3 regions of the Humiphilus diazotrophicus genome follow, and region 2 is predicted to be linked to each of the others. Evidence: riboswitches for the same ligand, from Rfam matches in the RefSeq annotation. Region 2 holds a riboswitch; each other region holds the start of a gene.
What was found. Region 2 has a riboswitch for cobalamin ahead of AC6I7T_RS05860 (ribonucleoside triphosphate reductase). Riboswitches for the same ligand answer to the same signal wherever they lie in the genome.
Positions count from the first base shown of each region.

Region 1: another riboswitch for cobalamin. It lies ahead of cobU (bifunctional adenosylcobinamide kinase/adenosylcobinamide-phosphate guanylyltransferase); the one in region 2 lies ahead of AC6I7T_RS05860 (ribonucleoside triphosphate reductase).
Region 3: another riboswitch for cobalamin. It lies ahead of AC6I7T_RS03530 (TonB-dependent receptor); the one in region 2 lies ahead of AC6I7T_RS05860 (ribonucleoside triphosphate reductase).

Region 1 is NZ_AP040870.1:423,737-426,001, reverse strand. It holds gene AC6I7T_RS03550 (glutathione peroxidase) at 1-379, opposite strand, end outside; cobalamin riboswitch at 525-702, shown strand; gene cobU (bifunctional adenosylcobinamide kinase/adenosylcobinamide-phosphate guanylyltransferase) at 820-1,365, shown strand; gene AC6I7T_RS03540 (cobyrinic acid a,c-diamide synthase CobB) at 1,362-2,265, shown strand, end outside.
Region 2 is NZ_AP040870.1:1,079,137-1,081,401, reverse strand. It holds gene AC6I7T_RS05865 (saccharopine dehydrogenase family protein) at 1-543, shown strand, start outside; cobalamin riboswitch at 638-855, shown strand; gene AC6I7T_RS05860 (ribonucleoside triphosphate reductase) at 1,055-2,265, shown strand, end outside.
Region 3 is NZ_AP040870.1:421,385-423,649, forward strand. It holds gene AC6I7T_RS03530 (TonB-dependent receptor) at 1-815, opposite strand, end outside; cobalamin riboswitch at 827-998, opposite strand; gene AC6I7T_RS03535 (ABC transporter substrate-binding protein) at 1,020-1,895, opposite strand; gene AC6I7T_RS03540 (cobyrinic acid a,c-diamide synthase CobB) at 1,892-2,265, opposite strand, start outside.

The DNA.
Region 1 (2,265 bases), 660 kb from region 2:
TTTCTTTAAAGGCATCACCCGAGGTGCTGATTGCCTTTGGCTGCATTGTTGTAAGCAGCCGGTAGAGCGGATGCTTTGATTCTCCAACTACAGAGATTTTTTCAAAGAGAGGGAAGTCTATGCTGTAGTTCATTCGGCAGAAGGTTTGAATCTCCTCGTTGCTTCCCGGTTCTTGCTCTTTGAAGTTGTTTGCAGGAAATCCAATAACCACTAAACCCCGGTCGCGATAGTTTTGGTAGAGCTTCTCAAGGCCATCGTATTGAGGAGTCAACCCGCATTTTGACGCGACATTAACAACCAGCAAAACCTTTCCTTTGTATTCGTTCAACGAAGCATCCGTGCCATCGATGCGTTTTAGGGGAACTTCATAGACGCTCATCTGATTCATCTCCTCATTGCCTCAATCGACCTTTGACCACTGGATCGCATTGTGTGCCAGATGAGTCTACCGCAAGGAATGGCAACAACGCATGAAAGGCCAACGGTTTGCCGAAAATGAATCGGTTGACCCGGCCCTGCCGATTGGTTATAAAGAATTATCTGGTGTTCAGGGAAGCGCGGTGCAAATCCGCCACTACCCCGTAACTGTGAGCGCGGAGAACACGAACAGGCAGAGATGCAGCCACTGGGAGCGATCCTGGGAAGGTGTTCGTTGTTTGAGGAAGCGTAAGTCAGGAGACCGGCCAGATGCCAATCCAGGCTTGATCCAGCTTCGATGGGAGAGTTGGAAAGCGTTCTTGTCGGTCAATACCGTACTCGAAGCGCCTGCTATTTGATGATCCCGCGGCATTGGGCTCTAATGCTCACCGCAGAGGAAATATGCAAGAGACGTACCGAAAATCGGTAACTCTCGTGCTTGGTGGTGTTCGTAGCGGAAAGAGCCGCTTCGCGCAGCATTTGGCGACGCGTGCAGACTCCGTTGCCTTTATTGCTACAGCGCAATACACCGATGACGAGATGAATGCGAAGATCGCGCGCCACAGGCAGGAACGCCCTGCATCCTGGCAAACAATCGAGGAGCCGGTAAAGCTTGATTCGGTTCTTAATCAGATCGATGGAGAGTATGGGCTGGTGCTCATCGATTGCCTGACGATTTTTGCGGCAAATCTTTTGGATGCGGAAGCCAATGGCGATAATCTGCAAAGCCGTGCAGATGCTTTCTGTAAAGCCATTTCTGCCAGCAGGTCAACCATTGTTCTGGTTTCAAATGAGGTGGGCAGTGGTGTTGTTCCAGAGTATCCCTCGGGACGTAGATATCGCGATCTCCTTGGAGAGATCAATCAGCGTATTGCTGCCCTGGCTGACAATGTTGTGCTAATGGTGGCCGGTCTTCCTCTGGTGCTGAAGGGGAAGGTGGAGGCGTGATTGCCTTTCTTGTTGCCGGCGCCGCAAGCGGAGTGGGGAAGACGACTGTCGCTCTTTCATTAATGTCCGCTTTTTATCAGAAGAAATTAGTTGTTCAGGCGTTCAAGTGTGGTCCTGATTTTCTCGACACGGGGCATCACTCCAGGATCTGCAATCGCCATTCGCGAAATCTCGATAGCTGGATGCTCTCACACGATACGAATCGAGAGCTCTATGCTAAAGCCGTTTGCGACGCTGATGTGGCAATTGTCGAAGGCGTAATGGGACTCTTCGATGGCGTAAGTGGCGGTTCAGAACAAGGAAGTGCCGCAGAAATAGCAAAGCTTCTGAATATTCCCATCGTTTTGGTTGTGGATGCATCGAGAAGTGGAAGAAGCATTGCCGCTGTAGTAAAAGGCTTTCTGACCTTTGATCCTTCGCTCCGTTTTGCTGGAGTAATTCTGAATCAGGTTGCGGGTGAGAATCATTTTCGGTTGCTAGAGACGGCAATTCGTGCCACGTGTGATGTACCTATTTTAGGTTGGTTACCCAAAGAGCCTTCGATATGCATTCCGGAGAGACATCTTGGATTGCATACTGCGGAAGAGTTTGACGGCTGGCAGCAAAGGCGCGAAGAGCTGGCTGGCTTTGCGTTGAAGCATATCAATCTTGACTTACTGGCAAGATCGGCCTCTTGTTCAAGGCCAAAGCTTCCGGAAAACAGATCTGTCCGTATTAGCAAACCGAAAGTGGTTCGCATCGGCGTTGCTCAGGACCAGTCCTTCTCTTTTTATTATCAGGACAATTTAGATTGTTTGCGCGAGATGGGCGCGGAAATTGTACCGTTTAGCCCTCTGACGGACTCTAATTTACCTCCCAACCTGAGTGCGTTGTACCTCGGCGGAGGGTATCCCGAGCTTT
Region 2 (2,265 bases):
GGAACTTCTCGGACAGGAGAGAGGAATCCTGGCCGCAGATTTGTGTTTTCAGGGAATGTACTGACCTTTGTTGACGATCCTTCCCCTGAGCTTTCGTGGGATTTTCCTCCGCCTTTTGGGAAACAGGATGTTGTCATTTTCCCTCTGGCTGAGACTATCGTGATCTCGCGCCACCTGCGGGTGCCCGAAATTCATGCCTATGTGAATCGAACTGCCTTGAAGGACCTTCATGATCCCGGTACGCCACCACCCATAGCGGCAGATGAGCGAGGTCGTTCCGATCAGCGTTTCTATATGGAAGTACTCATCCGTAAGGGAGACGAGGAACGGTATGCAGCAGTATCGGGGCGTGATATCTATGCCGTTACTGCCCCTTTGGTAGCCGAAGCAGCGGAACGGATTTTGACTGGCGATTGCAGAAGGGCAGGAGCTGTCACTCCCGGCGAGATTTTTGATTCGAGAGCGTTTCTGGAAGCACTCTCGCCCGAACCGTTTTCTCTGAGCCTCGGAGAGGGCGTTGCAAGCATGAGCCGAAGTACGTAGCCAGATTTGCTTCTTCTGGCGTATCACTTTTTAGGATGCTTGGATATACACAGGTATCGCAATTTGTTGGGTTGACGATAGGTGGTGGACCCAATATGATGGGGTTCGTGTTCGGTGGCGAGGTTGCGAGTCAGCCTCGCCTGAAAAGGGAACCTCGTGCAATTCGAGGACTGCCCCGCAGCGGTAAATGGGAACGAATTCCATCACATGCACTGGCTTTCCCAAGAAGCTGGGAAGCGATGGCGAGTAGATGCAGCTCAATGGGGCTGCAAGCCCACAAGTCCGAAGACCTGCCGACACGACGCTTTGCGCGTCTTGACTGAAGCCTTCGTGGGAGAGGCTGGTCGGATCAGGATTTGTCCGTACAGGTGGAGGAAATCTCCATTTGTTGGCTCGTGCTCTTCTGCCCAACTCCATGAAGTAAGAGATGATCGGGTTATGTAACCAGTCGTGTGTCATATTTCTGTGGCCGCTTCTGTTTGCTGCCCCTTTTGCCTGTTAGGAGATCAATGTGGAAACCGTTGCAAATACTTATAGGGAACAGCAAAAGAAAAATAGTGCCGGGGCATTTACTGAAATATGTAAAAGAGATGGAAGCATTGTAGCTTTTGATGCACAGAAGATTACGACAGCCATTCGAAGAGCGGGAGAGGCGGCCGGAGAATTTGGAGAAGATATTGCAGTTTCGCTTACCCGTCGTGTTATTGCCTTGAATCTGGCACTTGAGCGCTCTGAAATGTTAAGCGTCGAGGCAATTCAAGACGCTGTTGAAGAAGTTCTTTTGAACTCACCATTCAAGAAAACTGCACGTGCCTACATCTTGTATCGCGAACAGCACAAGAAAATTCGGGAGTTGGTTGATCAGGCTAATGTCGATCTGGTTGCCCAATATCTGGAGAGGACAGACTGGAAGGTGCAGGAGAACAGCAATATGGCCTTTTCCCTGCAAGGGATGAATAACTATATTGCCAGCCAAATCAGCGAAACATACTGGCTAAATGAGATTTACTCTCCTGAAGTGCGGGAGGCACATGTAAGCGGTGCTTTGCATCTGCACGATCTTGGCCTTTTGGCGGTTTATTGTGTTGGATGGGATCTGCAGGATCTTTTACTCGCAGGATTTCGGGGAGCTCCTGGGAAAGCGGAAAGCAGGCCTGCAAAGCACTTCCGCACAGCGCTCGGACAGATTGTCAATTTCTTTTATACCTTGCAGGGCGAGGCTGCAGGAGCTCAAGCCTTCTCCAACTTCGATACGTTGTTAGCTCCCTTTATTCGCAATGACGGTCTTACCTATGAGGAGGTTAAGCAGGCTCTGCAAGAGTTTGTCTTTAACCTCAATGTTGCAACACGCGTTGGATTTCAAACTCCGTTTACCAATCTCACTCTCGATCTGCAACCTCCTACCATGCTGGCGGAGCAGGCCGTAATTATTGGCGGAGAGCGACGAAGCGAGACGTATGGGCAGTTTCAGGAAGAAATGAATATGCTCAATCGTGCTTTCCTCGATGTTTTGGTCGAAGGGGATGCTCGCGGGCGTGTCTTCACTTTTCCCATTCCCACATACAACATTACTGCCGATTTTCACTGGGATTCACCGGTACTGGATCGTCTTTGGGAGGTAACGGCGAAATATGGAGTGCCGTATTTTGCCAACTATGTAAATTCCGATCTTTCTCCCGATGACTCTCGTTCCATGTGTTGCCGCCTTCGTCTTGATACCAG
Region 3 (2,265 bases), 660 kb from region 2:
TAGTCGGAAAGATAATCGAATTGTTTGTGAGAACCGGCTAATGAACCATCCTGGTGATAGGTTCCAAAGTTACCGCCTTCCCCGAAATAGCTCAATTGGGGTAAAGAAGTTTTTCCCTGGACTGTAAACAGATGAACAACTCCCGCCATGGCATCAGAACCGTATAAAGCACTGTTAGGACCACGTAACACCTCTGCCCGGGCAATGCCAACGGAGGCTAGGCTACTGAAATCCACCTCTCCACCGATGTCACTAACAGATACTCCGTCTATCAGGACTTTATTTGCGTCTTTATTGCCGCCTCGAATGTAAAGGCTCGATTCCCCTCCGGCCTGCCCGGTCTGCATAACCTGCAACCCCGGAACAAAACTGAGGCTCTCCTGAATATCTCGCTTCAGCTGGAACTGGCTTTCAGAAAGTGTAGTAATTGCAGAACCAATTTGTGCCTGGGGTGTTGGAGTTCCATTTGCTGAAATCGTTATTTGCTGAATCAGCTTTCCAGCGCTCAGGATCGCATTCACCTGCAGGACCTGAGAGTTAGCTAGGTAGGTAGGCTCACTTACATAAGGCGCAAATGAAGACGCAGCAGCGCGTATTTGATAACGACCCTCTGCAGAAACATCCAACGCAAATTTCCCTTCAACGTCGGATTGGGTTGTCGCTACCACCTTGTCCTTCTGCAACAATTCGATTTTGGCATGCGGAATAGCAGCACCTAGAGAATCAGTAACAGTTCCACGAATCTGTGCGGCATCGGCACGCTGAAAGAGCAGTAAAAATAGCAGGCAAAGATAAGTTAACTTCCATCGAAACATATTGTGTCCCCTCGGAACTCTTTCACAGGACCGGTCTCCTGACTTCGCGCCTCATCGGGTTCAACCGCCTTCCCGGAATGCATCTTCCAGTGGCATGATGGATGAACTCTAAGCGCTTACAGTTACTGGGGTAGTGGCGGATTCGCACCGCTCTTCCCGAACATCCTGATGGTTAGTTGTTAATGGTTATAGATTGCAAACTTCTTACAATCCAGGATGAAACTGTTTTGCTAAATCCTCCAATGCGTCAAACGCAATCGGACTGGGAAGGTCGATGCGTTCATCTATCCAATAAATCTTTCCTTCACGAATTGCACGTAAAGTCCTCCAGCCTGGATGGTTGGTCAATTGCTGGACTGACATTTTCCCGCTACGGACAAGAAGTAATGCATCCGGATTACGGGCAATCACGGCTTCCAGGCTGATATGAGGCCAAGGCAGAGCAACGTCATCTGTCACGGACTTGGCCCCTGCTATTTCAATCATCCCGGTAATATAATCATCTCTTCCGATCGTAACTATCGGATCATGCCAGATAGGCATAAACACGCGAATCTTTGGCTTACCTGATACGCGTGCACGAATTGCCTTTTCTCTCGCCTTCAATCTCGCAATGAGACTTGCAGCCTCACCTTCGCGATGAATTGCTTTTCCGACATCGCTTATTGAAAGATAGATCCCATCCAGGCTGCGAGGATTCACCATAAAGATGGGAATGCCATACTGCTCAATAGGCCGGAGATGTTCCAGCTGATTAATCTCGCCCACAGCCAGAATCAGGTCTGGATGTAAAGAGATGATTTTCTCAATCGAAGGACTGAGCGGAGAACCAACGCTTGGTCGCTTGGCTGCTTCAGCAGGATATTTGGTGTAGTCACTTACAGCTACCACATCGCCACCCGCTCCAAGCTCGAAAACATCGTCTACAACACTCGGCGCCAGGCAGATAAGCCGGTGAGGGTGATCTGGAACAACGACTGTCCGGCCAAGTTCGTCGGTCAACTTACGAGAAGCCACCGCTGGCAGTACTGCGCCAAGCAATAGAAACGCTATCAGAGCTCTTATCAATTGCACTCTCATGCAAACCGCCTTGCATGCTCGACAAAGCTCTCTGCAATCGACGGATTCGACAGGAAATGAAGGTGAAGGTAGCTACCAAGCACACCGCTATTCCGATAGCCTTCACTCTCCTGCTTACCGGAAAGCGTATAGCTAACACGATAGACGGAGGAAACCTCTTTCGTTGCTGAACACCGTGAATAATGGAAACTATGCCCTCTGGTAATAGTTCCCTTTCGTCCCAGGATGCAATCTTCAGTTAATTCCAATTGCGCGTAACCAAAACGCATGAGACGATCCGTCATCTCAACCTGTAGAGGCAACACCCCTGCCAGCCGGAAGCACTTGCCATCAAGTGTTTTCAAACTTTCGGCCAAATACATCATTCCGC